3 regions of the Sutcliffiella sp. FSL R7-0096 genome follow, and region 3 is predicted to be linked to each of the others. Evidence: riboswitches for the same ligand, from Rfam matches in the RefSeq annotation. Region 3 holds a riboswitch; each other region holds the start of a gene.
The links. A riboswitch is a leader RNA that binds a small molecule or an ion and turns the genes downstream of it on or off. The one in region 3 is predicted to bind thiamine pyrophosphate.
Positions count from the first base shown of each region.

Region 1: it holds a riboswitch for thiamine pyrophosphate, as region 3 does, so the genes downstream of both, thiT (energy-coupled thiamine transporter ThiT) here and tenA (thiaminase II) in region 3, are expected to answer to the same signal.
Region 2: it holds a riboswitch for thiamine pyrophosphate, as region 3 does, so the genes downstream of both, thiC (phosphomethylpyrimidine synthase ThiC) here and tenA (thiaminase II) in region 3, are expected to answer to the same signal.

Region 1 is NZ_CP152003.1:3,940,345-3,948,458, forward strand. It holds rRNA gene MKY77_RS20270 (23S ribosomal RNA) at 1-1,121, opposite strand, end outside; rRNA gene MKY77_RS20275 (16S ribosomal RNA) at 1,324-2,875, opposite strand; TPP riboswitch at 3,313-3,415, shown strand; gene thiT (energy-coupled thiamine transporter ThiT) at 3,580-4,164, shown strand; gene MKY77_RS20285 (hypothetical protein) at 4,330-4,512, shown strand; gene MKY77_RS20290 (GNAT family N-acetyltransferase) at 4,563-5,087, opposite strand; gene MKY77_RS20295 (DMT family transporter) at 5,078-6,004, opposite strand; gene MKY77_RS20300 (MgtC/SapB family protein) at 6,177-6,878, shown strand; tRNA gene MKY77_RS20305 (tRNA-Ala) at 6,943-7,014, shown strand; gene MKY77_RS20310 (DMT family transporter) at 7,138-8,114, shown strand, end outside; gene MKY77_RS20315 (2-hydroxycarboxylate transporter family protein) at 8,099-8,114, opposite strand, start outside.
Region 2 is NZ_CP152003.1:3,047,866-3,055,979, forward strand. It holds partial or broken gene MKY77_RS15640 (alpha/beta hydrolase) at 367-1,204, shown strand; TPP riboswitch at 1,773-1,887, shown strand; gene thiC (phosphomethylpyrimidine synthase ThiC) at 2,035-3,825, shown strand; gene MKY77_RS15650 (serine protease) at 3,847-4,014, shown strand; gene MKY77_RS15655 (DinB family protein) at 4,426-4,935, opposite strand; gene MKY77_RS15660 (DinB family protein) at 5,274-5,744, opposite strand; gene MKY77_RS15665 (GNAT family N-acetyltransferase) at 6,026-6,445, opposite strand; gene MKY77_RS15670 (GNAT family N-acetyltransferase) at 6,728-7,237, opposite strand; partial or broken gene MKY77_RS15675 (GNAT family N-acetyltransferase) at 7,589-7,994, opposite strand.
Region 3 is NZ_CP152003.1:1,310,847-1,318,960, forward strand. It holds gene MKY77_RS06725 (PBP1A family penicillin-binding protein) at 1-1,831, shown strand, start outside; gene MKY77_RS06730 (VLRF1 family aeRF1-type release factor) at 2,146-2,934, shown strand; gene MKY77_RS06735 (hypothetical protein) at 2,990-3,154, opposite strand; gene MKY77_RS06740 (SDR family oxidoreductase) at 3,218-4,198, opposite strand; gene MKY77_RS06745 (MFS transporter) at 4,384-5,664, shown strand; TPP riboswitch at 5,739-5,845, shown strand; gene tenA (thiaminase II) at 5,950-6,633, shown strand; gene MKY77_RS06755 (ECF transporter S component) at 6,645-7,226, shown strand; gene MKY77_RS06760 (ATP-binding cassette domain-containing protein) at 7,237-8,114, shown strand, end outside.

The DNA of each region.
Region 1 (8,114 bases), 2.3 Mb from region 3:
GCTGCTTCTAAGCCAACATCCTGGTTGTCTAAGCAACTCCACATCCTTTTCCACTTAACGTATACTTGGGGACCTTAGCTGGCGGTCTGGGCTGTTTCCCTCTTGACTACGGATCTTATCACTCGCAGTCTGACTCCCATGGATAAGTCTTTGGCATTCGGAGTTTGACTGAATTCGGTAATCCGATGAGGACCCCTAGTCCAATCAGTGCTCTACCTCCAAGACTCTAACACATGAGGCTAGCCCTAAAGCTATTTCGGAGAGAACCAGCTATCTCCAGGTTCGATTGGCATTTCACCCCTACCCACACCTCATCCGCTCACTTTTCAACGTGAGTCGGTTCGGGCCTCCATTCAGTGTTACCTGAACTTCACCCTGGACATGGGTAGATCACCTGGTTTCGGGTCTACGACCACGTACTCATTCGCCCTATTCAGACTCGCTTTCGCTACGGCTCCGTCTCTTCGACTTAACCTTGCACGGGATCGTAACTCGCCGGTTCATTCTACAAAAGGCACGCTATCACCCATTAACGGGCTCTAACTACTTGTAGGCACACGGTTTCAGGATCTATTTCACTCCCCTTCCGGGGTGCTTTTCACCTTTCCCTCACGGTACTGGTTCACTATCGGTCACTAGGGAGTATTTAGCCTTGGGAGATGGTCCTCCCTGCTTCCGACGGGATTTCTCGTGTCCCGCCGTACTCAGGATCCACTCAGGAGGGAACGAAGTTTCAACTACAGGGTTTTTACCTTCTATGACGGACCTTTCCAGATCGCTTCATTTACCCCGTTCCTTTGTAACTCCATGTTGAGTGTCCTACAACCCCAAGAGGCAAGCCTCTTGGTTTGGGCTAATTCCGTTTCGCTCGCCGCTACTCAGGAAATCGCGTTTGCTTTCTCTTCCTCCGGGTACTAAGATGTTTCAGTTCCCCGGGTCTGCCTTCATTACCCTATGTATTCAGGTAAAGATACTGCTCCATTACGAGCAGTGGGTTTCCCCATTCGGAAATCTCCGGATCAAAGCTTACTTACAGCTCCCCGAAGCATATCGGTGTTAGTCCCGTCCTTCATCGGCTCCTAGTGCCAAGGCATCCACCGTGCGCCCTTAATAACTTAACCGTCGACCAAAATTGGTCATGTGTCGATATCAGCGATGATATCTATAAAGAAAATTACTAAGATGAACGATATTTTGTGAATATCTTGATATTAGTTACATTATCTAGTTTTCAAGGAACAACTATGACAATTCGTAAGAATTGCCTATTTAGAGAGAATGCTCTCTCAAAACTAAACAAAACAACAAGCGTACATTCCTTAGAAAGGAGGTGATCCAGCCGCACCTTCCGATACGGCTACCTTGTTACGACTTCACCCCAATCATCTGTCCCACCTTAGGCGGCTGGCTCCAAAAGGTTACCCCACCGACTTCGGGTGTTACAAACTCTCGTGGTGTGACGGGCGGTGTGTACAAGGCCCGGGAACGTATTCACCGCGGCATGCTGATCCGCGATTACTAGCGATTCCGGCTTCATGCAGGCGAGTTGCAGCCTGCAATCCGAACTGAGAACGGTTTTATGGGATTGGCTCGACCTCGCGGTTTTGCTGCCCTTTGTACCGTCCATTGTAGCACGTGTGTAGCCCAGGTCATAAGGGGCATGATGATTTGACGTCATCCCCACCTTCCTCCGGTTTGTCACCGGCAGTCACCTTAGAGTGCCCAACTGAATGCTGGCAACTAAGATCAAGGGTTGCGCTCGTTGCGGGACTTAACCCAACATCTCACGACACGAGCTGACGACAACCATGCACCACCTGTCACTCTGTCCCCCGAAGGGGAACGTCCTATCTCTAGGAGTGTCAGAGGATGTCAAGACCTGGTAAGGTTCTTCGCGTTGCTTCGAATTAAACCACATGCTCCACCGCTTGTGCGGGCCCCCGTCAATTCCTTTGAGTTTCAGTCTTGCGACCGTACTCCCCAGGCGGAGTGCTTAATGCGTTAGCTGCAGCACTAAAGGGCGGAAACCCTCTAACACTTAGCACTCATCGTTTACGGCGTGGACTACCAGGGTATCTAATCCTGTTTGCTCCCCACGCTTTCGCGCCTCAGTGTCAGTTACAGACCAGAAAGTCGCCTTCGCCACTGGTGTTCCTCCAAATCTCTACGCATTTCACCGCTACACTTGGAATTCCACTTTCCTCTTCTGCACTCAAGTCCCCCAGTTTCCAATGACCCTCCACGGTTGAGCCGTGGGCTTTCACATCAGACTTAAAGGACCACCTGCGCGCGCTTTACGCCCAATAATTCCGGACAACGCTTGCCACCTACGTATTACCGCGGCTGCTGGCACGTAGTTAGCCGTGGCTTTCTGGTTAGGTACCGTCAAGGTGCGAGCAGTTACTCTCGCACTTGTTCTTCCCTAACAACAGAGCTTTACGACCCGAAGGCCTTCATCGCTCACGCGGCGTTGCTCCATCAGACTTTCGTCCATTGTGGAAGATTCCCTACTGCTGCCTCCCGTAGGAGTCTGGGCCGTGTCTCAGTCCCAGTGTGGCCGATCACCCTCTCAGGTCGGCTACGCATCGTCGCCTTGGTGAGCCGTTACCTCACCAACTAGCTAATGCGCCGCGGGCCCATCTGTAAGTGATAGCCGAAACCATCTTTCAATAAAGAACCAGGAGGTTCCTTATATTATCCGGTATTAGCTCCGGTTTCCCGAAGTTATCCCAGTCTTACAGGCAGGTTGCCCACGTGTTACTCACCCGTCCGCCGCTGACCTTTCAAAAGCAAGCTTTTAAAAGGTCCGCTCGACTTGCATGTATTAGGCACGCCGCCAGCGTTCGTCCTGAGCCAGGATCAAACTCTCCAATAAAGAGTCTGAGCTTTTGCTCAAAATTTGCTAGCTTGTGTTACTTAAATCATTTTGTTAATCCCGTAGGATTAACGTTATGACGCTGTTGTTTTGTTTAGTTTTCAAAGATCATTTTCTTACAAATTTCGCTCAAAAGCGACTTCCTAATCATAACAACTTGTTCGTTTAAAGTCAAGCTGTTTTTTGATTATTTTTCAAGTGCTTTGTTGCTATATTAATATCGCCTGCTCGAAGCGACGAGATTAAATATACCACCCTCACAACTATATTGCAATACTTTTTCTGAAAAAAATTTCATGTTAGTGTTGTCATCTAATAATACTTTATAGAAGAAACATATCATCTAATAACTTTACTCTACAAATGAGATAATTCGACAAATGGAAAAAGCTTGTCGTTTTCTAGTAGGTTATGTATGATGATAAGTAATAATTAAATAATTCCACGAGGGGGGCCACTATGGCTGAGAGTGAACTATTATGTTCTGACCCTTTGAACCTGTTAGTTAATACTATCGTAGGGATGTGGCACATTTTATTTCTTAACGTTATCTAAGCAATAAAGGAGCCCTCCTTTATTGCTTTTTTTATTTTCATGGTTCTGTAAATTGATGAAATAGCGGATAAATGAGCATGATGTTACAGCCCATTTAGACTGCTTACCAACAACTTAATGTCAGAACCGTTATTCTAAGGAGGAGTATTATGAAGAAAAATAATACGTTGTTTCTTGTCGAGGTTGCCATTTTTAGTGCCTTGGCTTATATGCTAGATTTATTATCTGGAGCATTATCCCAAATATGGCCACAAGGTGGCTCTATAGCAATTTCAATGGTACCAATATTTATCATGGCGTTTCGATGGGGATTAAAAGGTGGTATCCTTTCAGGCTTTGTCCTTGGGTTATTACAAATAGTAACAGGTAACTTTTATGGAGTGGATCCTGTACAGATTTTCTTAGATTATATTGTAGCTTTTGTCGTACTAGGATTTGCTGGTGTTGTGGCAAAACAAGTTGTGAATTCCTCTAAGGAAGACAACTTAAAGAAGTTAACTTTATTCGTAACAATTGCGATATTCCTTGCATGTCTACTCCGGTTCTCCGCTCACTTCGTGGCAGGCATGATCTTCTTTGGTCACTTTGCTCCGGAAGGACAGCCAGTGTGGCTTTATTCTTTAATTTACAATGGTTCATATATGTTACCGAGCTTTGTTGTTACCACCGTAGTCACAGTATTGTTAATCAAGACAGTTCCCCGTATTTTTAGATTCAATAAGTCCATTGCCTAAGCTGATCAATTAGATCAGCTTTTTCTATTTGCTTTTCTACAAATACATATTAATTGTTGGATTGATGGAGCCTGAGCTTTTAAAAGAGATGATATAAAAATTACTAGAATGTTCCGTTTGCTTCCTTCATATAATGGAATAACTGATGGAGCAGGGGGAAAAGATATGTATCTCTTAAAATACACAGCGTTTTTGATAGCTTTGCTAACTTCAATCGTATTGTTTTTATTTGCTTACTTTGAGGCGGTGCGAATAAGCGAATCAGAAGAGAAAGTACGTGGAGAGAACGTGATTATGAGTTTTTCACTTGCGCTTTTTTTTGCTATTATGGCCACTCGGTTAAGTTAAACTTTACATAATTAAAGCTAATTACACTAAAAGCCGACAATGTCGGCTTTTTACCCTTCTCTTATAAGCTTCCGCAAGTCTTTCCAAACGTATGCCGTTTCCTCATAACTGTTTTCACCAATTTTAATCTGTTCAGTATCTAGTTCTTCGGGACAGAAGGAAAGATAGAAATGTTTACAAGGGTTTTCTGTTAGAACCCATACAAGCATGGAGAAATGGTCTTTTTCCATTAAGAAGCTTGCTACTTCTTGAATCAGTTTTTTTCCTATTCCTCTTCCCTGGTTCTCTTTAAGCAAATAGATGGCATACAACTCAGTGTCTATGCCGTATTTCTTCGTACGCTCAGGTCCCCCGCTGGCAAAGCCTACAACTTTCCCATCAATTAATGCAACAAATAAACAACTCTCGTTGAACCCCCGCTCAATAACCCCTTTCCACATCTCTTCCCGGCTGCTCTTGGATAAGGACTGTAAATAGTTTTCATCAACAATACCCTGATAGGTTGTTTTCCAACTTTCAACATGAACCTCGGCAATTGCACATTCATCGCCTGGAATCGCCAATCTTACATCCATTTCCTCTCCTCCTCTTTTCTCTCCGATGTTAACACTTTGTTGTGATTTGTCTTCCTATTCTCTCTTAGAAAATAACCTACACTTAACATTACTAGGAATCCTCCCAAGAATTGAGTCCATGTTACCGATTCATTTAAAACATAGTATGCAAGAATAGCAGCACCAATTGGCTCAAAGAGAATACTCATGGATATAACATTGGTACTGATATACCGGACTGCCCAGTTGAATAAAGAATGTCCCAACAGTGTGGGGAAGATGGCAAGCAGGATGAACCATCCCCAATCTGATGCAGAATAGCCTGTGAATGAATCACCTGTAAACAGCACATAGAGAAACAATGTAACAGTGCTGAACCCATAGACAATGAATGTATAGGTAACCAACGATAATCTTTTTCTGACATCCTGCCCAAATAGAAGATAAGCTGTAACCAGCGCACATGCCACTAGCGCAAGGATATCTCCGAAAAGAGCCATTCCACTTATTCTAAAATCTCCCCAGCTGATCACAACACTTCCGAGAATTGCGATGATTCCACTGGTAATCGCTTTTTTACTGAGCCTTTCCTGGAAAAACAGGTATGTCCCTATAAAGGCGAACAGTGGCTGTAGCGTGACAAGTACAGTTGAACTAGCCACACTGGTATAGTTCAAGGATTCAAACCATAAAATAAAATGAAATGCCAAAAATACTCCGGCAAGAACAGAAAAAAGCCAGTCCCTTCCTCTAATTCGCTTTAATTCCCCTACATATTTATATAGAAAAACGGGAAGTAAAAATAACACAGAAAATAGTAACCGATAGAAGGCCACCACTCCGGCTGGTGCTTCCGCCAGTTTGACAAATATGGCTGAGGCGGAAACAGTTATTACTCCCACCGCGAGAGCCACATAAGGATTAAACCATTTATTCATACACTTTCACCCAAACCATTTCCATTTAAGTTTATACTTTCTAATTGTACAGAATATTGTTATAATTCTCTAACCATTTGTTATTAAATAGGTTGCTTTCAAAGTTGTCAATGCAACTATGGAAAGAAACAATATACAAGAATCATACAGCATTTTATACAGGAGGTGCCATATGAAATTATTTTTCGAATTTATCGACGAGTACGATTTTGTAGTAAAGCTTATCTTTGCAACCTTTGCAGGTATTATCATTGGCCTAGAGCGTGAATTAAAAGGAAAGCCACTTGGATTAAAGACTTGTGTAATTGTATCCGTGATGGCTTGCCTCTTAACCATCGTCTCCTATGAATCCGCCTTTCTCTATTCAAAAGAGTATTCGAGACCTATGGACCCAGGTCGTATTCCTTCCTATGTAATTAGTGGTATTGGATTTTTGGGAGCAGGCGTGATACTTCGTAGAAGCAATGAAGCCATTTCCGGCCTGACTACAGCAGCATTGGTATTGGCCTCTGCCGCTTTGGGGATTACAATAGGTGCAGGTTTTTTTATTGAAGGTGCTTTCGGCGTTATCTTTATCATCTTGGGTGTGAAGGTCATCCCTTCCCTTTTTGAAAAAATCGGACCGAAGAAATTGAAGGAAAAAGAGATTAAAGTGAAGATCTATCTTGAAAAAGATGTTGACCTGACCATGGTCATGAAAGAGATTCATCATAAAAACTTGTCTATAAAGCGAGTCAAAGTAAAAGAAGAAAAGGACGATATTGTATTAAACTGCATCATCACAACCAAGAAGATTGTATACACAACAGATGTCTATTATGAATTGAAATCATTGACCGGTGTCATCCAAGCGGAAGTAGAAAACTTGGACTAATAAAATCTTTTCAAATAATGTTTGCAAAAGGCTGATTTTTTGGTAAAATAAATTCAGTCTCATCGGGGCGGTAGTTCAGTGGGAGAATACTTCGCTGGCAGCGAAGGGGTCGTGGGTTCGAATCCCATCCGCTCCATACTAAAGGCACCACTACATTGTAGTGGTGCCTTTTTTTGATCCTCTTTTGACCCACTAATGAAGTAATTCCTTTAGACTATTTACGATTCAATAGAATATCTTAAATCCGGACAAGCATACGATGGTAAAGATAATCATTGGAAAGGAAGATAGTGCGATGATGACCTCCATGAGGAAAACCTTTACTGCCTCCCTGTATGCCACCATGGCTATCAGTTTTTGGGGGATTTCATTTGTGTCCACAAAGGCTGTTTTGGATAAGCTTGATCCTTTCACCTTATTGGTAATGAGGTTCGGCATAGGAGCTTTGTTTTTAATGATTCTATTAGTTCTAAAACGTGAACGATTTTCCATTTCTATAAAATATATTCCCCATCTACTAGTGTTGGGAATATTGGGCGTCTTTGTTCATCAAGTATTGCAAGCGAGTGCCTTGTTGACGATAGATGCCTCTGCTGCAGGATGGCTTATTTCCTTTTCCCCCATTTTCACCGTCTTTCTATCGATGCTATTCTTGCACGAAAAAATGACCCTTTCTAGAGCGATTGGAATGATTCTAGCTGTAGTTGGTGTATTTATGATTACTTCCGCAAGAAGCGGCCAGCCTTTCACTCTTACCTTGAACATTGGTTTTATTTTGATGATTCTAAGTACCTTGAACTGGGCTATCTATTCCATTCTTTTAAGAGGGCTCCGTATCCCCTATCCCGCGCTAGTCATAACTTTTTATATGAGTTTCATAGGTTTCGTTCTAACTACACCTTTTTTCATAAAAAACAAAGGGTGGGTATCCCTCCCCCTGCTTAACGCCGGGGAATGGGCCCACCTATTGTTTCTTGGAATATTTGTTTCTGGTATTGCTTATTGGTATTGGGGGAAAGCGCATGAAGTAATGGTAGCATCAAAGGTTTCAATGTTTTTATATTTAGAACCTATTACTACTTTACTTGCAGCTTTAACCTTATTACATGAAAAAATAAATGTCACCAGTGTTTTCGGTGGTGTAATTATTATAGTAGGTGTTGTTATTGTTAATGGGCAGTTATTGCCCTCCTTGTTACGTCATATCTCTGCATGGTTCTTTATAAAAACAAAGGA
Region 2 (8,114 bases), 1.7 Mb from region 3:
CTTTGAGAAAAGAGCCTTATCAATTAACTAATTAGAAACCATTTCCAATATATCTTAGTTTTATATGTACTCGCGATTAAACATATATTTCACCTACCTAGAATTAAAAGGAATAGTTGTATAGAAGTATATGAGAAAAAGCGCAAGAAAATTCTGGTAGAAAAGGAAATGACCCCATGTTATAGTGATTAATATAGGAATGATTCCCTTTCTATATAACAACATTTAAAAGGAGGCCTCGTCATGATTATCAAGTGGGTTCGACTGCGATAATTAAAGGGGCAGGCCAATCATGCTCCAGAAAGAGGTTATTGATCTGCGCCATAGTACCGGCGATTAGATAATAAATAATTCGGGGGTAAAAACATGAGAGAACAGATACTGAAAATAAATAAAGTGGATATATGTACAGAAAGTTTTGGAAACTCTAATGACCCTGCTGTGCTTTTGATCATGGGAGCAATGTCTTCATTAGACTGGTGGGATAGAGACTTCTGTCTCCGTCTCGCTGATCAGGGGAGATTTGTTATTCGGTACGATCATCGGGATGTGGGACGATCGACCATTTATGAGCCGGGTACCTCCAACTATACAATAACGGACATGGCTGACGATGCAGCAGGTGTCCTAGACGCTTATTCCATAGAGCAGGCACATATCGTTGGTATGTCCCTAGGCGGTCTGATCGGACAGATTCTTGCTTTGAGATATCCGGACCGCGTATTTACGCTTACACTAATGGCATCAAGTGTGTTCGGGACTGAAATGGAAAAGCTGCCTCCAATGGATCAGAGCATACTGGATCACCATGCGAAGAGTGCTTCCATAGATTGGGCAAATCGGGAGGCGGCCATTTCCTATCTTGCGGATGGATGGAATAGTCGGTTCCAAACCTTATGAACAGGAAAGAATATATAAACTCGCAGAAAGAGAGGCGAATCGCGCCAAACAGCTACCGAGCAGATTTAATCATGCCATGTTGCAAGGCGGAGACGTGTATTTCGATAGAATGGGTGAGATCAGCGTACCTGTGCTTATTATTCATGGTACAGAAGATCCAGCTCTGCCATATGAGCACGGGCTTGCTCTTGCGAAAGCCATCCCTCATGCTGAATTATTAACTCTTGATGGATCAGGGCATGAGATTCATAGTGAAGACTGGCCTCAAATAATAAATTCAGTTGTAGAGCTTAGTTCGCAATAAAGAATAATTCGATAAGTATGACGGCTGCTTTTTTTTGTACTGTTTTTCACTAATTTTAATAAACCTTTTTAATTTAAAAAGTTAAAAGGATAGATAAATAATTTTGGGGAGCTTCAGGAAAATGGATTTACAATGTTATAGATATCCCTATTAAAAGCCTAATTTCTCAGTGTTATAAACGAGAATTTGGGCTTCCTTTACTTCACAATTGCGCCCTTATAAACGGAATAAAAGATGTGTCTCTGTATACTCTTAAATTGAGCTATTTACAGAGAAAGAGGACTGCTATGATAACCCTCGACTACTCCGTATGCGACCGATTACTGAAAATCGTTTTTAGTAAATATCACCTGAAATTCAAAAGGGCACTCTATTAAACCCTCCGATTACGATACTTTTACCAGATTTCTCTTTAAAAATATCTTCCCTATCGGAGTAAAATGTTTAACTGCATCAATATTGAAACTACTCTAAAGGGCAACTTCTCCCACTCTCATCCTTCCGACCCATTTTTTAAATATTCCTTTTATTTTTACGAAGTCACCTGTATACTAATATCAAATCGAATAATAATAACTAGGGGAGTCCAAAAAGTTGGGCTGAGAGAGAAACACGTTGAAGTTTCTTGACTCTTGGGACCTGATCTGGTTCATACCAGCGTGGGGAAGTTAGAAGCGTCATTAATATTACTACTACTTCTGTATACATATTAGCCGGGTCCAACCATTTATTGGACACCGGCTTTTTTATGTACTTCATTAGCTTTTATAAGCTTTCCTCTTGTTGTGTTCTATATCTAGTCCTTGAATTCAAAAAAGGAGAGATTTATTATGTCAAAGTCAACATCTTCATTAAACGAACAAAGTATTTCCATCATGTCTAATTTTTCAGGTAGCAAAAAAGTATATGTAACAGGCTCTAGATCTGACATTAAAGTTCCAATGCGTGAAATCGAGTTAAGCCCGACAACCGTTACATTTGGAGAAGAGGAAAATCCTCCTGTACGTGTGTATGACACTAGCGGACCTTATACAGACCCTGATTTTTCTGTCGATATTACTAAAGGTCTTCCTGCCCTTCGTAGTTCATGGATTCAAGAACGTGGCGATGTTGAGGAATATGATGGTCGTGAAATCAAGCCTGAGGATAATGGTTATAAAGATGAAAACGACCCTCGCACTAATCATAACGTGTTTCCTGGTTTAAAGCGGAAACCGTTACGGGCCAAAAAAGGGAAAAATGTTACACAATTTCATTATGCTAGAAAAGGAATTATCACGCCTGAAATGGAATTTATCGCAATTAGAGAAAATATGAAACCTGAATTCGTACGTGAAGAAATTGCAAAAGGTCGAGCGATTATTCCTTCTAATATCAACCATCCAGAATCAGAGCCCATGATAATTGGCCGTAACTTTCATGTGAAAATAAATGCTAATATTGGCAATTCTGCTGTTTCATCTTCTATCGAAGAAGAGGTTGAAAAAATGACCTGGGCAACACGCTGGGGTGCTGATAATATTATGGATTTATCAACCGGTAAAAATATCCACACAACAAGGGAATGGATTATTCGTAACTCATCGGTTCCTGTAGGCACTGTTCCAATTTATCAAGCACTTGAAAAAGTAAATGGTGTTGCTGAAGATCTTAACTGGGAGGTTTACCGTGATACCTTAATTGAACAAGCAGAGCAAGGTGTTGATTACTTCACCATTCATGCTGGTGTTCTTTTGCGATATGTCCCGTTAACAGCTAAACGTTTAACAGGTATTGTATCTCGCGGTGGGTCTATCATGGCACAATGGTGTCTACACCACCACAAAGAAAACTTTTTATACACTCACTTTGAAGAAATCTGTGAAATCATGAAATCCTATGATGTTGCATTCTCTTTAGGGGATGGTTTACGTCCTGGGTCTATTGCAGATGCGAATGATGAAGCACAGTTTTCAGAATTAGAGACTCTTGGAGAGCTAACAAAAATCGCATGGGAGCATGAAGTACAGGTGATGATTGAAGGGCCAGGGCACGTACCGATGCACCTAATTAAAGAAAATATGGATAAACAACTGGAAGTGTGTCAGGAAGCGCCATTCTACACACTTGGACCTCTTACGACTGATATTGCTCCTGGTTATGATCACATTACATCTGCTATTGGAGCTGCAATGATTGGTTGGTATGGGACAGCGATGCTTTGTTATGTAACACCAAAAGAACATTTAGGTTTACCTAATAGAGACGATGTTCGTGTAGGGGTTGTCACTTATAAAATTGCCGCACATGCAGCTGATTTGGCAAAAGGACATCCTGGAGCACATAAAAGAGATGATGCCTTATCAAAAGCTCGTTTTGAATTCCGTTGGAGGGATCAGTTTAATTTATCTTTAGATCCTGAACGTGCCATCGAATATCATGATGAAACTTTACCTGCTGAAGGTGCAAAAACAGCACATTTCTGTTCTATGTGTGGACCTAAATTTTGCAGTATGAGAATCTCTCAAGATATTCGTAATTTTGCAAAAGAAAAAGAACTTGATACGAAGGAAGCTATTGAAATAGGTATGAAGGAAAAAGCTGAACAGTTTAAGCAATCTGGTAGTAACATATATCAGTAACTTTCTTAGGGGGTTATAAGGGTGAAGGTCGAAAAAATTGAAGAAGAAATTAATCAACTCAAAACTCGCCTTGCTTTTTTGGAGAAAAGTTTAAAAGAGATCCAGCAAAATTGTAATCATCATTTTAAAGGAAATCAACATCATGTAAAATGTATCAAGTGTAATAAAGTAAATGTTTTATATTATTAGTAAATAAAATGTAGTTGGCTTTTAATTTATGTATGATATGGCAATATAATTTTGCATATTAATAAGACCGCTATATTTAAGTTTTGTATAAAATTTTAATATTTTGCGGTCTTTTACTTTACTAGTTATTCCATTTTAGCGCCTTTCGGAATAACCACCAATCCTTGTTTGTCATTCGTATGATGTATTGAGCTCTCGTTCATCGTTAGCTTAACGAAGAGACCTTGATTTTTTCTTGTTTGAGATTTTTATTTGCTTTCATTTTTAGACAAAATTCAGTCTGGAAACCAATCTTTCCAACCCGTCTTGTCCTCTCTTCATATCAGTCTATGAACAGGGCGGGAAGGCTGTCATAAAGAAAGAACGGAAGCCGCGTTTTCCGCGCAGCTTCCGTCCCGATTTTCCGGACAACTAACTCAAATACAGATTTCGGATGACCCCCATGTGATGAATCTCGTGTCCTGCGATGCCGTACGCAAGGGCACGTGCCGTAATGCTTGCGTTATTGGCTGTGCCTTTGCGGGACCACGCCTCCGCCGTTATCCCGCGCAGCAGTGTGATGGTCGATTGCCGTACGGCCCGGTAGTCTTCGGCCAATTGCGCGGTTGTCCAGTTTTCGAAAGGAGGCATGAACAATTCCTGGTCGAAACCGGACAGAGGCGTCTGGTCCCCTCTTGCGAACCGAAGCAGGCGGTAGGCCATGACGCGTTCTCCGTCTGCGATGTGGCCCACGACTTCTTTTAGCCTCCATTTGCCTTCCGCATACCGATACGCGCCATGGTTTTCGGTCAACGATGCCAGCAGCTCGGTCATTTGCTTTTCCTGGGCGAGCAGAATGTCGATTATGTTGCCATCCGGCACCAACCGGATATACTCTCCGAAGTCCCCGGCATATTCTTCTTCTGACGGTCTTTGATTCATGCGTAATCACCTCTTTATGGAGTTATAGAAAATTAAAATGCTCTTCCAATGCTCTACCGCGATTTTTTTTGCGAATTCGTAATTTCGGCATGTATAATGTATTCGCGAAAGGATAAAACTTTCCTTCCAAGAATTTAGTGTAATCAACCACTTAGTTGGTCGGTGGCCACGCTAAACTGCCCTTTAACTTAATAATAATCATCTCAATTTTTCATAATCTCCACAATAAGTTATTCAATATAATGGCCCTAAAATGAAAAATGAGCGCTAATCCTTGTTTCCAGGATCGCGCCCGATAATAAGAAGCTTATAATCATATGTTATACTACTTATCTATTTCAGTTTTTTACACCGACATGTTCAATTATTCGCTTCATTGCCTGAATCTGTCCCATATGGGCTGCTTCATGCATCAGTGTTATACCCGCCAGCTCTCCAAAGGTTTTACATCCTAGGAATGGCGTTTCCAAGATGTTGTTTAGCTGTTCTGCTGGAATTTGCTGAAGACGAGCCAATTGATCTTTTAACTGTACCATAAGCTCATCCATAGTAGGTACATTCCCCGTCCAATCAGCTGGTTTAGTACCGTTCCCGAACAATTCCATATAGTTTGCAGGAAGATATGTTGTTGCATGAGGAAAACCAAACATTGCTAGTTCAGTAACTGTCAAAACGTGACCTGTATGCCAATGAATGGTGTTGTTGAAACCATCTGGCTGCACATCAGTTTGATTCTTGGAAACAGACCCTACGATCTTGATGAAGTACTCTCTTGTCATTTCAAATTGCTTGAACACAAGTTTGTTCACCTCTTCCTCCCCTTTCACTGATAAATTCACCCATATTATACCATTAAATAAGAGCGAAGAATATAATTAAGGCATCTCTGGCTCTGTAAAATATTCGTATCCGTTTATTCCGTTTATGCAAAATCTATACATCATTGATATACAACGCTGCTTCTAAAGAAACCTGTGGCTGTATAAAAAGCGGGGTTTTATGAAGCATCTTATTCAATTAATTGGCCATAAGATGAAAAATGAGCACTGATCCTTTTTTTTCAGGATAGCGCCCTATTCTTGAATAACAACTATTTTGATTTAAAGTATATGATTTCAGGATCTCCTTCATCTAAATTTTCAACTATACCACTCTCAATAAATCCGTTTGCATGAAATACTTTCTGCATACTAATATTAGAACGATTAGTAGAAGAAAACACCTTCGTAGTAGGAGATGTACTCATCATATAATCCATCAGTAAGCTAGCATTTCCTTTTCTTCTCTTGGAGGGTGACACAATAATTAGTGATATAAAAGAGCAGTCAAAGAAGTTAATATCGTAAATTAAAAATCCCTCAATATCATCTTCATTTTTCGCAATTATACAGTGTCCTAACTCAATAGCATTCTCAATATAGTCTCGTCTGCTCGTGTTGCCAATAACCTCACAGTCTATATTCATTATTTTGTCCAAATCTTCGTTATTAGCCTTGGCACCAATCTTCATCTTACTTCCCCTTTTTAAGTTTTCTCTCAATCTAAAATTATTCTAGGGTCGCGCCATATTCTGGAAAAAGGGAAGATGCAAATTTATACTTTTACTTATCTGACATCCTAATTGTTAGATCACCCACTGGAGAATAGTATTTCTTCAATAAGGTTTTAAAAATTGAAAATCCTACTGGAAGCTCTAAAAACACCTTTAATAACATCCTTAAGAACCTCACTAATATCTAGTATAGGTATACATGCCATTGAGCAATCAGTTTCGTTAGTGGAGGGAAAAATCTTATATCGTCCACTTATAATTAACAAACCTAAGACACCTACCATTCATTTCAATTTCTTCATCACTTGTTGATATATGCTTAAATCCATTTTTCTCCAATATTTTTCGTGAGGCAATATTGTTAGTCGTTGTCTTAGCTAAAATCTGTATAATATCTTGCTTGTTAATAGTTCTTAATAACAGCTCCAATGCTTTATTAGCAATTCCTTTTCCAGTATACGCTTCTCCCACCCTATAACCGATATAACCAATCTTACTTAATTTATCAATATCTACCAAGTTCATTCGTCCAAGGATTGAACCATTTTCATTCTTAATCAGATAATAATTGGATTCTCCCTTTTTTTGTTCATTCAGTAAGGCTTCATGCCTTATTTTAAAATCCTCCAAACAATAATAATCTTCCCCACGACTTGGCACCATTTTTTCAAAATAATCTCTGTTTTGAAGTTCAAATTCAAATAACATATTTGCATCAGCTTGTTGTAATTTTTCTAAAGTAATTTCCATAATACCTACCTCGCCATTTTACTTATCAAATTATATGAAAACGAATCCTTTTCATGTATAACTTATAATTCGTGATGCATCCTTTCATTTCCTCCCTTCTTCCAAGTTAAGGTCCTAAAATGAAAAATGAGCACTGATCCTTGTTAAAGGATAGCGCCCTTTTAGCAGAAGACTCGATTTCAAGATAAACTTAAAAGGTATTAATTATGATCTTCCGTTAATGCACCCGTTAGCTGGTTTAGCTTAAGTGCAGTTCTTCACAATCTTATTCACAAATTACAACTTGTATAGAATTTTGGTCAATAAAAATACTTGGATAACTATTATAATTATCCAAGCCATTCTCTAAAATTATTTGATTCCCGATTGCATTCCATAATTCCTTAGAATCATACCATTTACTCTTGTCATTCCAAATTTATTATAATAGCCAACCAAATCATCATAGCAACATAAGTCAATCATATATATATCATTCAATTCATTAAGCATCAGTTTTACTAATTCTTTTCCAGTTCCTTTTTTTGTATTCTGGAAGAACTTCAAGAAGTGGAATATAGGCACTAAGAACTCCATCACTTATTGATGTTATAAATCCTACCACCTGTCCAGTCTCTTCATCTAAAGCTACAATAACTTTCCAGCTATTCTCTAATAGTCGTAAATGCGTTTCAGGACTTGGAGGATTAGGCCACTCTACGAAAAATCCTTTCAACTTATCGGAAGTTATACCTTCTAGAGACATCTTATATATCATATAGATCAACTTCAATTTTTTACAATATAGAAAGTTGAGAAGTATCAATTGTAAAGTAACAAACAATTACCTCCTAGCTTAAATGTGCTACTCTAATATATTTCTACATCATAAAGAATT
Region 3 (8,114 bases):
AATACCGGAAGTGCTCAAGCAGGCGGTTGTAGCGGTTGAGGACCAGCGCTTTTATGAGCATGATGGATTTGATTTTGTAGGGACTGTGCGTGCCCTGACTACGAATGTGAAAGCAGGGGGCTATGTACAGGGTGGAAGTACCATCACTCAGCAGTTAGCGAAAAACGTCTTTTTATCACATGATAAAACATTGAAACGGAAAACGGATGAATTCTTTTTGGCAAAGAAAGTGGAAAAATCCTATTCAAAGGACCAAATTATCAGTCTTTATCTTAACCAGATCTATTTTGGGGAAGGTGCCTGGGGTATCAAGCGGGCGGCAGCAGTTTATTTTGCCAAGGAACCCAAGGACCTGACATTGGCGGAGGCTGCTACTTTGGCCGGGCTGATTAAAGCCCCGTCTGCCTTGTCTCCATTAAATAATGAAGAACGCTCGATTCAACGCAGGAACCTGGTACTTTCTTTGATGCATAACCAAGGTTTTGTCACAGCCGAAGAAGTGGAAGAGGCAAAGCAGGAAGAGATGAAGCTTGAATCAAGGCACGTAGATCCGTATAAAGCTAAATATCCTAGCTTTACGGATTACATAATCGATGAAGCCGAAAGAATGTACGGCATCAGTGAAAGTGAGCTACTTGCGGGCGGGTACCGAGTGTACACCACATTGGAGCCGAAAGTCCAAGAAGCCCTTGAAAAAGTATATGCAGACCCAGAGAATTTTCCGACTGCGCCAACCGGAGAGGTGGCACAAAGCAGTGGCATTCTACTTGATCCGAAATCAGGAGGGATTCTCGGAATGATTGGGGGTAGGGACTATGAGTTCCGCGATTTCAACCGTGCCTCCAAATTGAAAAAACCTCCGGGTTCTACTGCCAAACCATTATTGGTGTATGCCCCTGCTCTTGAAGAGGGATATGATGTTTATGACATGTTGAATGACTCACCGACTGAATTCGGCGATTATACCCCTCAAAATCACACATTGGATTTTCGTGGAGAAGTTTCGATGTATGACGCAGTGTTGAATTCCTATAATATTCCTGCCGTATCCCTGCTTTATGAGATGGGGATCCAAAAAGGGATGGATGCAGCAAAGAAGCTATATCTCCCGGTTGATGAGAAAGAAGATAGAACATTAGGAAACATAGCCTTAGGTGGATTTTACGGAGTATCCCCTAAACATATGGCAGAAGCTTATTCGGTCTATGCCAATAATGGGGAGATCATTGAATCCCATGCAATTGTTAAAATTGAGACGGTTACAGGTCAAGAAGTAGCCTCATTTGAAGAAGAAAAAGAACGGGTCTTTTCAGAAGGCACGGTAGAAAAAATGAATTTTATGCTCAAAGAAGTAGTGGAAGAAGGCAGTGGAAAGAACGCCATCATAGAAGGGCGTGAAGTAGCCGGAAAAACTGGTTCCACCCAAACAAGTGACAATAACCATGGTGCTACATCCAACCAATGGTTTGTTGGTTACACCCCGCAGATTGTCGGAGCATTCTGGATAGGATTCGATAAAGAGTCTTCAGAAAATGTACTCCCAATCATTTCTGGTGCCGGTAGTCCATCAGCCAAGGTGTTTCAGCAGGTTGTTAGTGAAGCGCTTGAAGGGGAACCGGTAGAATCCTTCAACCTCCCAGCAAGCCTGCAGAAAAAGAAAGACTCTGCGAAGAAGGAAGAGAAAAAGCAGGAGCAAGAACAGCAAAGAAAGAAAGAGCAAAAGAAGAAAGATGAAAAGAAAAGAGAAGAAAAAAAGAAAAAAGAAGAGAAGAAAAGAGAAGAAAAAAAGAAAGAGCGTGGCAAGAAGAAAGACCGAGATGACGATGACTAACAGTAAACACCTTCCTCGATAAATGGGGAAGGTGTTTTTTCTGTGACTGTTATCGTAAACTTTGTTGCTTTTTCCTATGTTTAAAACAACCGTTATATTCTTTGCTATCATGCTCTTTTCCTGGCTGTACAGTCAAGCTCCCCTGCTTATTATAGAGTGAATAAACGATAAAAAGTTCAATTGCCGACTTTTTACTAGTGTATAAAACCAATCTTTAAGAAAAGAGCCTTATATGTTTAGATCATCCACTTTCGTGATAAAGACTATTAAACCACAAGTTTAAAGGAGAGGATTCTTTGACCTATCATAAGACAATGAAAAAACTTTCGAACATGAGATTTACTAAACCAGACAAAGTATTAAGCTTATATTTACACACCGATCGCAGCCACCCCGACCAGCAAGGTGGCGAATGGAAAATAGCATTGAAGAATGGGTTCAATCGATTAGAGGAATATATAGAAGCTAGCAGTATGGAAGAGTTAAAAAGATTGCGTTCCATTCGTGAAAATGTTGAAAAGTATGTGGAAAGCATGGATAGGAAAATGCCGAGAGGCCTAATCATCTTTGCATCTGCTGATAGCGGGCTATGGGAGACGTTTGAATTACAGGTTTCTGTACCGACCGATTTTTATTGGGAGGAATATCCTGTACTCGATGAGCTACAAAAAATGTATCAGGCATACCCTTTAACTGGTTTTATTCTTATGCAACAGAATGAAATTAAAATTCTTACATCGATGTTTGCCCTGATAGAAGAAAGTGAGTCGATGGAATATGATTTGGAAATCGATGACTGGAGAATGCATCAGGGTCCCTCTCATCACAGTTCCAGTATGGGAAGTGGAGCCATTAAAACTGCGAGCCAAGTGGATCATTACGAAGATCGCATCCATGCAAATCAGAAGAGATGGGTAAAGAGCCTTGGCAGCATGCTTGATAAAAAGGCAGCGGATAAGCAGTGGGAAAAAATAATTTTAGTTGGAGACAAAGGAGAAGCAGAATTGCTTGAAGGGTATATGAATAAAAAGGTGGATGCCATCATCCAGAAGAACCTATTAAATGAAAATGAGAACACTGTATTAGAAAAGTTATTAGCTTAACTTTTAGTAAAGCCCCCTTAAATTATTTAGGGGGCTTTCATTATGGTCCCTTGAGCTAGATAACAGGATATTCCGCTTCATATATTGGTTCTGTGTAGTACGGAGGGCGCGGTCCAATTTTGGGCATCGGCCATTTATTTGGTTGGTAAACCATTTGGACTTTTGCATCCGATTGATTGATTAACAATAGTTCGACTTCAGGGTTAAATTCGTAACGCAAAATAATCCACTCCTTCGCAATATTTTTTGAATGTGTGAATGGAGAAACATCTCCTTTCCACAATCAAGAAGCCGTAAACTCTCCTCCATTTACATGCAGTACTTGGCCTGTAACGAATCGGGAGTCATCTGATGCGAGATAAACATAAGTGGGGGCTAATTCAAATGGTTGAGCCGCCCGATTCATGGGGTTAAATGCTCCAAACACTGCTACTTGATCCGATGAAAAACTTGCAGGAATGAGTGGTGTCCAGGTTCTTCCCGGGGCGACGGCATTTACGCGGATACCTTGGTCAACGATACTATTGGCAAGGGCACGTGTAAACCCGATGTTAGCTGCCTTGGTAGCAGTATAATCAATCAATTGTTTTTCCCCTGCATAAGCGACTACGGAGGCGGTATTTATGATGGAACTGCCGGGTTTCAAGTAGGGCAAAGCTGCTCTGGTTGTATAGAAGTGGGAATAAATATTCACCTTGAATGTGTCATCGAACTGTTCATCGGTAATATCAAGCAAACTTAGTTGTTGAAATTGTATTCCCACATGATTCACCAGGATATCCAACCTTCCGAAAGCTTGGATGGTTTGCTCTACAATTGCCACACATTGTTTCTTCTCTCTTAAATCCCCAGGCATAAGCATACAACGTTGCCCGAGCTCTTCAATTCTAGCTTTTGTTCGGTTCGCATCTTCATGTTCATCAAGATAGGAGATGGCTAGATCTGCACCTTCTTTTGCATAAGAAATCGCTGTCGCTGCACCTATCCCGCTATCCCCGGCAGTAATGAGTGCGACCTTTCCCTTTAACTTGCCACTGCCCTTATAGTTAGGATTTTCAATAATGGGCTTTGGAACCATGTATTTTTCCAATCCTGGCTGCTGTAATTGGCGTTGTTCTGGAAAGTTGATGGGTATTTCTTGGTATTTCGTTATTTTTCCATAATTAGGATATAAGGGGTAGGGGTCCTTTTGTCTATTCGATTCAAACCACTCTTGATATTGGCTTAGCTCATCCATGTTCCGCTGCTTGTCAAATGAGTCCATCTAAAACCTCCTCTAATCTTCCTTTGCACAACTATATTTATATGGAAAAGGCAACTTGGCTTATGCCATTATCCTGCTGTTTGTCCTCCACCTCCAGACCGAGAGAAAAAGAACCGACAGTCGGTTAACGGCACTTCTTAAAGAAGATAAACTTATTTTAGATAATGATTAGTGGAGGAAAAATGATGGGAAATATGATCGCCATATTCAAGAAACCAAATTACAGTTTGTTGTTCTGGTCATCTTTTACGTCGACAATGGGGAGTATCGTTGGTATCGCAGCGTTGATGCTGTATTTGTTGGACAGATATACAGATCAGCCTTTTTATGCCGCGTTAACGGAACTGATGTATTCCTTGCCGACACTTGCAGTATTCTTTCTGGTAGGAGTATTAGCTGACAGAATGGATCGTCAGAAAATTGCTGTTTACAGTGATGTGATTTGTGCCATTTTATCGCTGGCGCTTATGGGGGCGATTTATATTGATTGGATGCCGCTCGTATTCGCTTTGTTGTTCTTAAGAAGTGCCGTATCGAAATTCTTCCACCCTGCCCAAGCTGCCATCATCCAAGGAATTCTGACGAAGGATGAATATACAGTGGCAGCAGGACTGAATCAGATGACAAGCAGCTTGTTCATGTTGTTCGGAAATGCCCTTGGAATTTTCATCTACTGGACGGTAGGCCTTCAGGGTGCAATATTTGTATGTTTTATCACTTATATGGTCAGTGCGATACTGATACGTGCATGTAAGTTAGAAGAAACTGTTGTCCTACCAAATGGCAGGCACGAATGGAATCAACTTAATGTTAGATTTGTGGCAAATGACTTTAAAGATGGCATGCTTTATATTTTGAAAAATCCTTTGTTAGTCTACCTGATCATTGGTTTCTTTGTTTTTGGAATTGTGAACGGAGGGCTCTCCGTCATGCCAGCCTATATACTTAAATATAAACTTGCCCCAATAGACTATGAGCAGCTCATGATGGTGATGGGAGTAGTGTTTGGCATCTCAATTTTGATTGGAAGCATTGTTGCCTCGATGTTGGCGAAAAAGTTGAAATTGTATCAGATGATTATTATCGGTCTTAGCATCTCTGGTGCATTCGTCATAGCAAGCGGGTATAGCCCTAGTACGTATTATTACCTTGCATTTACTGCATTGATTGGTCTGGGACTACCATTCGTCAATATTGGAATCGGTGGATGGCTGCCTAGGATTGTAGATCCAAAAATGATGGGAAGGGTTCAAGGCTGGATCACTCCCTTGATGATGTTGTCCCAATCTATCACCCTTGGAGTGATTGCCCTGACCTTTCAAAAGATGCTAACCGTGGAAGGGCTGCACCTTTTGGTAGGCGGATGCCTGGTGTTTGTTGGATTATTTTATATGTTCACCTTGCCCAAACATACTACGGAAGAAGAAGAGACGCCTGAAGGATTGGGAAATTCAGCTTCTGTGTAAAATTATTCTTTGACAAAATAGAAAAAGCTGATTAACATAGGTATCAGAAATTGCTTTCCGACAACTCGATACGAATCTACCACTAGGGGTGCCTTTATAAGGCTGAGATTGAAGTGTGACTTCAAGACTCTTAGAACCTGATCTGGTTAACACCAGCGTAGGGAAGTGGGGTCGAAAACACTATACTTTTAATGTTCAGTTGTACTAGTGAATTCACCACCTTCTTTGCGCCAGCGAGGAAGGTGGTTTTTTGCATTATACTAACAATTTTAGGAGGAATGAAGAATGAAATTTTCACAGTTTGTAAGAGAAAAAGCGGATCACATTTGGGAGGCGAGCTTTCATCACCCGTTTGTAAAAGGAATAGCAGATGGAAATTTATCATTGGAATCGTTCAAGTACTATGTTTTGCAGGACGCCTATTATTTGAGCCACTTTGCAAAAGTCCAAGCATATGCAGGGGCAAAAGCGTTTGATTTGCAAACGACAGCAAGACTAGCTGCACATGCACAAGGTACATATGAAGCAGAATTATCCTTGCACGAAAATTTTTCAAAACGTCTTGGGGTGACAGAGGCAGAAAAGGCGGCATTCCAGGCAGCTCCGACCGCACACGCTTATACTTCCCATATGTATCGTGCCGTATTGACCGGTGGGTTGGGAGAAGTGATTGCAGCCCTGCTTCCTTGCTACTGGTTATATTATGAAATTGGTGAGAGATTAAAAGACTGCACTCCAGCTGAACCAATCTATCAGGAGTGGATTGCAGCTTATGGTGGGGAATGGTTCAAGGAGCTTGTGGAAGAGCAAATCAATAGATTGGATGAATTGGCAGACAAGGCAACCGAGGAAGAGAAAGCCAGAATGCTTGAGTATTTCATCATCAGCAGCCAGTATGAATATTCCTTTTGGGAAATGGCCTACACCTTGGAGAAGTGGCCGGTCTCAGAAACTGTAGTGAAGGCATAGGGGGGATTCAAATGAACAAAGGATTAAAGCTTACAGATATATTGGTGACGGTCATTATTGCATTGGTATTCGGGATTGTTTATAAGTTTTGGGCTCCGGTGTATAACGTGCTGGCGCCATTCGGACTGCAGCTTCAAGAGCTGACATATGGCATGTGGTTCATTGCCGCCACGGTTGCTTATCTACTGATCAGAAAAGCTGGTGTAGCATTCCTAGCGGAAGTGGCAGCCGCCTCAGGTGAATTTCTGGTCGGGTCGGAATATGGGTTGATGGTTTTGATATATGGTGTGATACAAGGACTTTTTGCTGAGATGGTATTCATGGCTTTCCGCTATAAGCGGTTTGATGTGCTTGTCGCATCTCTTGCAGGTATCGCAGCAGGTGTCGGCTCGCTTCTATTGGACCTATTTAGGGGATACCTGTTTGATTATGTCTGGTGGAATGTAACCTTGCTAATATCTTTCCGTTTGATCGGAGCGGTCCTTTTAGCGGGAGTACTTGCTTATGTTTTGGTAAAAGCACTAGAGGCAACGGGAGTCACAAGTCTACTGAGACCGGTCAGCAAGGATGATTATGATTCCTTAAGGCAATAGGGAGGCAAAGATGGAACCAATCATACAATTAAACCAGTTACGACTGAAATATCCGGGTGGAGAAAGGATATTTGAAGACTTGTCCATCCAGATCGGGAGAGGAGAGAAGGTATTGATCCTTGGCCCCTCAGGTAGTGGGAAATCTACGCTCATTCAAGTTTTGGCAGGACTTATTCCGAATGTCATGGAAGTGCCGATGATTGTAAAAGAGCAACTTTTGCCCAATTCATGGGGATATGTCTTCCAAGACCCGGATGCACAGTTTTGTATGCCTTATGTGGATGAAGAGCTTGCATTTGTACTGGAAAACCTCGCTGTTCCAAGAGAGGAAATGGAGAAGAGAATTACAGGAGCCCTTGATATGGTGGGGTTGGAATTACCAAATTCCCACATGAAAATCCAGCAACTCTCAGGAGGGATGAAGCAACGGCTTGCCATTGCTTCCGTCCTCTCGATGGATCCAGACGTGCTCTTTTTGGATGAACCGACCGCGTTATTAGATCCAGAAGGTACCAGGGAAGTTTGGGACACCATTAAGAAAGTGGCAGATGATAAAACAGTTATCATCGTGGAGCATAAAGTGGAGCAGCTACTCGGCTTCGTGGAAAGGATCATCGCGTTGGATGAGGCTGGAAATATTATTGTTGATGGTAAGACGCAAGATGTTTTTCGCACCTCGCTTTCGCTTTTAAACGAATATGGCATATGGTATCCAGGTGCTTGGGAGAATTATTTGAAAACTAGAGAGCACTTCTCCATGCTTAACGTGGAAGCTGAAACGGTGTTAAAAGTGGACGGTCTTTCAGGCTTTCGTGGCAAAGAGAAAAAGATTTATGTAGAGGAAGCGGAAGTTCGTAAGGGGGAATGGATTTCCGTGGTAGGGGAAAA